Regions from separate parts of the Enterobacter wuhouensis genome, predicted to be linked through region 1. Evidence: riboswitches for the same ligand, from Rfam matches in the RefSeq annotation. Region 1 holds a riboswitch; each other region holds the start of a gene.
The links. Region 1 has a riboswitch for thiamine pyrophosphate ahead of thiC (phosphomethylpyrimidine synthase ThiC). Riboswitches for the same ligand answer to the same signal wherever they lie in the genome.
Positions count from the first base shown of each region.

Region 2: another riboswitch for thiamine pyrophosphate. It lies ahead of thiM (hydroxyethylthiazole kinase); the one in region 1 lies ahead of thiC (phosphomethylpyrimidine synthase ThiC).
Region 3: another riboswitch for thiamine pyrophosphate. It lies ahead of thiB (thiamine ABC transporter substrate binding subunit); the one in region 1 lies ahead of thiC (phosphomethylpyrimidine synthase ThiC).

Region 1 is NZ_CP142124.1:297,021-299,283, reverse strand. It holds gene rsd (sigma D regulator) at 49-546, shown strand; TPP riboswitch at 601-710, shown strand; gene thiC (phosphomethylpyrimidine synthase ThiC) at 788-2,263, shown strand, end outside.
Region 2 is NZ_CP142124.1:3,092,061-3,094,323, forward strand. It holds gene thiD (bifunctional hydroxymethylpyrimidine kinase/phosphomethylpyrimidine kinase) at 1-447, opposite strand, end outside; gene thiM (hydroxyethylthiazole kinase) at 444-1,214, opposite strand; TPP riboswitch at 1,250-1,347, opposite strand; gene VPX56_RS14825 (YadA C-terminal domain-containing protein) at 1,950-2,263, shown strand, end outside.
Region 3 is NZ_CP142124.1:842,072-844,334, forward strand. It holds gene thiP (thiamine/thiamine pyrophosphate ABC transporter permease ThiP) at 1-381, opposite strand, end outside; gene thiB (thiamine ABC transporter substrate binding subunit) at 357-1,340, opposite strand; TPP riboswitch at 1,372-1,472, opposite strand; gene sgrR (HTH-type transcriptional regulator SgrR) at 1,509-2,263, opposite strand, start outside.

The DNA of each region.
Region 1 (2,263 bases):
TTACATTTTGGGTAAGCAGATTCAATTCTAAACCTTCTGGAGTCGAACATGTTAAACCAGCTAGAAAGCCTGACTGAGCGCGTTGGAGGAAGTAACAAACTGGTGGATCGCTGGCTACATGTACGCAAGCATCTGCTCGTGGCTTATTACAATCTGGTCGGTATTAAGCCTGGCAAAGAATCGTATATGCGACTGAATGAAAAAGCGCTGGACGATTTTTGTCAGAGCCTGGTCGACTACCTGTCCGACGGCCATTTCAATATTTATGAACGCATTATCGGCGAAATGGAAGGCACAAGCCCGTATTTAACGGCGACCAAACTTTATCCGCAGCTGGAAGCCAATACCCAGCGGATCATGGATTACTACGATTCCACGCTCGAGAACGCCATCGATCATGACAACTATCTCGAGTTTCAGCAGGCGCTGTCCGATCTCGGCGAAGCGCTGGAAGAGCGATTCACGCTGGAAGACAAACTAATCTCTCTCGCGCTGGACAATGATTTGAACGTCAACAGCGAAGAGAACGTCGTGCGCCCTGCTTGAGTTCTTAATCGTTAACGAGTAGTTTACAAACATTCGCCCCTCTCATGAGGGGGATTTTTCTTGTCGGAGTGCCCAGTGCGTAAGCACGGGCTGAGACCGTTAATTCGGGATCCGCGGAACCTGATCAGGCTAATACCTGCGAAGGGAACAAGAGTCAAAAGCTGTTGTATCGCCCAAGGGCGATCTCCTCTTGCTTCATCCGTCGTCTGACAAGCCATGTCCTTCACTTTTGGAATGAGCTATGTCTACCGCTAAACTGACCCGCCGCGAACAGCGCGCGCACGCCCAACGCTTCATCGACACCCTGGAAGGCACCGCTTTCCCTAACTCAAAGCGTATCTACATTTCCGGCTCGCAGGCCGATATCCGCGTACCGATGCGCGAAATCCAGCTCAGCCCGACGCTTATCGGCGGCAGCAAAGAGAACCCGCAGTTTGAAGACAACGAGGCCGTGCCGGTGTATGACACCTCCGGGCCGTATGGCGATCCCTCTGTTGCCATCAACGTGCAGCAGGGTCTGGCAAAGCTGCGCCAGCCGTGGATTGACGCGCGTAACGACTGCGAAGAACTAAACGTGCGCAGCTCTGCCTATACCCAAGAGCGCCTGGCCGACGACGGGCTGGACGCGCTGCGCTTTACCGGCCTGCTGACGCCAAAACGCGCTAAAGCGGGCAAATGCGTGACCCAGCTGCACTACGCGCGTCAGGGCATCGTCACGCCGGAGATGGAGTTCATCGCCATCCGCGAAAACATGGGCCGCGAACGCATCCGTAGCGAAGTGCTGCGCCACCAGCATCCGGGCGAAGGCTTTGGCGCGCGCCTGCCGGAAAACATCACGCCGGAGTTTGTGCGTGACGAAGTGGCCGCAGGCCGCGCGATTATTCCCGCCAACATTAACCACCCGGAATCCGAGCCGATGATCATTGGGCGCAACTTCCTGGTGAAGGTGAACGCGAACATCGGTAACTCTGCCGTCACCTCCTCCATCGAAGAAGAGGTGGAAAAGCTGGTCTGGTCAACGCGCTGGGGCGCGGATACGGTGATGGATCTCTCCACGGGCCGCTATATTCATGAAACCCGCGAGTGGATCCTGCGCAACAGCCCGGTCCCGATTGGCACCGTCCCGATTTACCAGGCGCTGGAGAAGGTCAACGGCATCGCCGAAGACCTCACCTGGGAAGCGTTCCGCGACACGCTGCTGGAGCAGGCCGAACAGGGCGTAGACTACTTCACCATTCACGCGGGCGTGCTGTTGCGCTACGTGCCGATGACCGCTAAGCGTCTGACCGGTATCGTCTCGCGCGGCGGTTCCATCATGGCGAAGTGGTGCCTGTCCCATCATCAGGAAAACTTCCTCTACGAGCACTTCCGCGAGATTTGCGAAATCTGCGCCGCGTATGACGTTTCTCTGTCGCTGGGCGACGGCCTGCGCCCGGGCTCCATTCGCGACGCCAACGACGAAGCGCAGTTTGCCGAACTGCACACGCTGGGCGAGCTGACCAAAATTGCCTGGGAGTATGACGTGCAGGTGATGATTGAAGGCCCGGGCCACGTGCCGATGCAGATGATCCGCCGCAACATGACCGAAGAGCTGGAGCACTGCCACGAAGCGCCGTTCTACACCCTGGGGCCATTGACCACCGACATCGCGCCGGGCTACGACCATTTCACGTCAGGCATTGGCGCGGCGATGATCGGCTGGTTTGGCTGCGCCATG
Region 2 (2,263 bases), 2.0 Mb from region 1:
AGCGTCCAGCAGCGCCGCGGCTTCCGGCAGGTTTGGCGTAATCAGCGCCACCTGCGGCAACAGCTTTTTGCGCAGCGTCTCAACGGCAGAGGCGGAGAGCAGCGGGTCACCGCTTTTTGCCAGCATCACGGTATCGAGCACCACGTTTTGCACCTGATAGCGTTTAAGACGCTCGGCCACCGCGTCGACGATATCCGTCTCGGCCAGCATGCCGATTTTGGTGGTATCAATGCGCACGTCGCTAAACACCGAATCCAGCTGCGCGGCGACAAAATCCGGTTCGATACGGTAGACCGACTGCACGCCGCGCGTATTTTGCGCCACCAGCGCGGTAATCACGGAACAGCCGTATGCGCCAAGCGCGGAGAAGGTTTTCAGGTCAGCCTGGATGCCTGCGCCGCCGCTTGGGTCGGTGCCGGCAATGGTGAGTGCGTTGATTCGCTTCATGCCTGCTCCTCCAGCGTATAAAGTGCGTCGAGAAACGCGCTGGCGAAGCTGCCGGGACCGCGTGACTGCGCCACGGCGACCGTTCCGGCACGCTTCATCCATCCGCAGGCGGCAGCGATGTTATCCAGCCGGTCGCCGGGCAGTGAACAGCTGGCTGCCACGACTGCCGAGAGCGCGCAGCCTGTGCCGACGACGCGGGTCATTAGCGGATCGCCACCCGTAACGGTGCGTATCCTCTGTCCGTCAGTGACGTAATCCACTTCTCCCGTCACGACCACGATGGTATTGATCTGGCGCGCCAGCGCCTGTGCTGCGGGGAGCGCCGTGGAGGCGGTATCGGTCGTATCGACCCCGCGACCGCCCGCGCTCATTCCGGCAAGGGCGAGAATTTCCGACGCATTGCCGCGAATGGCTGCAGGTTTGAGGGTGAGGATTTGATGGCAGAAACGGGTGCGGAACGCCAGCGCGCCTACGGCGACCGGGTCGAGCGTCCAGGGTTTGCCCGCGTCCACCGCGCTTTCAATTGCACGACGCATCGACTGGGCGCGCGGCGCGGTCAGCGTGCCGACGTTGATGAGCAGCGCATCGGCTAGCGCCGCAAACTGTTCAGCCTCTTCGGCTTCGATCACCATCGCCGGAGAGGCGCCCAGCGCGAGCAGAACGTTGGCCGTAAAGGCCTGAACGACGTCGTTAGTCATACAGTGGGTAAGCGGAGAATGGGTACGGAACTGATGTAAAACGTGTAGATCGAGCAGGTCAGGCTGCATGGTTTCGCTCCTGCCGTGCGGAAAGAAGCGATGACCGGGAAGGCATCTGACTTCCCTACGCTGGCATTATCCAGATCAGGTAATACGGGTATTTCTCAGCCTTCAACGAAGAAGGGCACCCCGAGTCAAATTACTTATAAAACAATTAGTTAAAATCAATTAACCTATCAATACCTAGTTTAACCGGGGCCGTAGGCAAGGTGCAAGGTGTTTCGAGGTATCACCGGGTTTATCAGGCAGAAAATCCTTATGCGTTTTTCACTCATTATCCTGCTTACATTGAGATTACGTTAATTGTGTTTTTTTATAGTTATTTGCTCATTACAAAACTATTATTCCAGGCTTTGTTATATTTATATTTTTTTGATTTGTCATATGTTTTATTAGATGCGAAATATTCTTTCGTACGAAACCCAAAAAGAAAATCACTCTAAATTATTAAGGCAAACAACATTATTCCCATCAATAGCTTAACATTCGGCCTTCACTGGTCATGCCAAAAATAACCTAATGTATACATTAAATAAATTCTCCCGGCACCAACCCCGACCACTTAGTATATTCAGATCATTTATGATTTAGATCAAAATCATTACTTTGGCTTTAATTGATAGTTTATTCCCGTTACTAAAAAAGAATGTGCAGCGATTAGCAGACACTGACATAACTTTCTGCTTAATGAAACCCAAACTATTTTATTAATTTTTTAATACCTTAATGATGTGAGTTCTTCAAATGAAAGCTTTTAATAAATCTGCAGTTTCAATTGTTGTTGTAAGCGTTGTGTTAGTGGGTTCATTCGATGTGGCGAGGGCGGCCGTTATAAGTACCGATGACGTTCAGGATTCATTAGGCTGGACGCAAACGCAGATTAATAAACAATTCGGCGATCAAACTCAAGGTAATTACGACCGTATTTCCAACGTTGACGGCGATGTTATTAAGATCAAACAAGAAAACTTGCTGCGTGATGATGCAATACTTCTGGCTGGCAATAAAGCAGGCCAGGCGTTACAGCAGAACGTGGTAAATGGCTCTAATATCCTCAC
Region 3 (2,263 bases), 550 kb from region 1:
AGATGCAAAGAGTGTGGCCAGCCAGCCCTGACGGCCATACACGCTCAGGATGCCAAATACCGCCACCAGCACCGGCAGGATCAGCGTCATCGCGCACAGGCGCAGCAGCGCCTGCCGGCCGGGAAAACGTCTGCGGTACAGCGCTCTCGCGAGGAAGATGGCCGGGATCGTCGACAGCAGCGCGGAGAGAAAAGCCTGCCAGAAGGAGAACCGGATAACGTGCCAGAGATAGCTGTCGTGCCAGAGCGCGAGCAGATCGCTCTCCGGCGCGTTGAGCCACAGCGCGAGAAAAGCCCCCAGGCTGACCGCCACCATCAGGATGGCGGCCATAAGCCCGGGAATTAACCAGCCGGGGATCAGCGGCTGACGGCGCGTTGCCATTCACTTACCCATGCGGCACGCTGCGCGGCAACCTGTTGCGGCGTAAACTCCAGCGAGGCTGTAGGTTTGGTCAACTGCTCGAAACCTGCGGGCAGGGCAACGTTAGTGACCGGATACATCCAGTTGCCCGTCGGAATGGCGTTCTGGAACGCCGGTGAAACCATAAATTTCAGGAACTTCTCGGCCAGTTCCGGCTGCTTGCTGGCGGCGGTACGCGCTGCCACTTCCACCTGAAGGTAGTGACCCTCAGCAAAATTCGCCGCCGCGTAGTTATCTTTCTTCTCGGCGATGATGTGGTAGGCCGGAGAGGTGGTGTAGCTCAGCACCAGGTCGCTTTCGCCTTTCAGGAACAGGCCGTAGGCTTCGCTCCAGCCCTTGGTCACGGTGACGGTTTTGGCGGCCAGCTTCTGCCACGCTTCGGGGGCTTTATCCCCGTAGACCTTTTGCATCCACAGCAGCAGGCCCAGGCCCGGCGTGCTGGTGCGCGGATCTTCGTAAATCACGCGCCATTTCTGGTCACTTTCCACCAGCTCTTTCAGGCTCTTCGGCGGGTTTTTCAGCTTGTTTTTGTCGTAAACAAACGCAAAGTAGCCGTAGTCGAACGGCACAAAGGTGTCGTTCTTCCAGCCGCCCGGCACGTTAACGGCATCTGCCGCAACGCCGCTTTTGGCAAACAGCCTGGTTTGCGTGGCGGCTTCCAGCAGGTTGTTATCCAGCCCGAGCACCACGTCGGCCTTGCTGTTTTTGCCTTCCATGCGAAGACGGTTGAGCAGCGACACGCCGTCCTCCAGCGCCACGAACTTCAGCTCGCAGTTACAGTCGGCTTCGAAGGCTTTTTTGACTACCGGGCCAGGCCCCCAGTCGGCAGAGAAGGAGTCGTAGGTGTAGACCGTCAGGACGGGCTTCGCAAAAGCAGGCAGCGCAAATAGCGCCAGCAGGGGGAGAACATTTTTTAACACTTTGCACCTCAAGGTTGAGTGGCAAAGGATTTTGAGAGACAGCCTCAAATCCCTTCGCCGGCGTTATCCGGATCAGGTTCGACGGGTATTATCTCAGCGCACATCAGTGATGCAGCACCCCGTTGAGAACGGCGCTATTGTAATGATTTGGTGAATATTACGAAAGCGTTATGGCTCCGGCGGTGCAAACCAGGCGGATTTGAAATCAAACCAGCCCAGGGTATTCATCCGCAGGCCGCGCATGCTGCGCTGGCCCTGAATCATCAGCCAGTGGTGGATCAGCGGCACGATCGCCTGCTCGGCCAGCAGCTGCTGGCACCAGGTGGCAAGGTTCATCTCGCCTGCACGCCATTCGGCGGCGTCCTCATGCCAGTCCCGGTCGATGCAGTGCTGGATCAGGGGGACTTCATACAGATGGGAAAAGAGTGAGAAATCGAGCGGCAGGGTGAAGTTGGCGCTGTTCAGCCAGATATCGCTGGTGATATCGCCGCGATGCCATTCATCGTAGTCGACTTCATGGATCTCCAGCTTAACGCCCTCGGCTGCTAACAGTTTGCCCATGATTCTGGCGATAAAGCGGTGCTCCACGTGCTCGCGGTAGTAGGTCAGGGTGATGGACTCCAGCCCGGCGGGTTTATCACTGCGCGTCGGGCGGGCGTGGTGCCAGCGAGGGAGCAGGCCGTACGCCGGGAACCAGTATGTCTGGTACTGCTCTTCCGCATGGTAGATCAGATTGGAAGGGGATAACACGTGGCTGATCCACTTGCGGACGGCCTGATTTGCCCCACGGTGGGTGCGGCGGTCAAACAGGAGATAATAGCATCCCTCCTCCAGGCGACTCTCCACGGCTTTTTCTCCCGTGGTGGGGCCTTCCAGCGTCAGCCCGCAACTCAGGTCTTCATTGAGATCCGGTAATACCCACA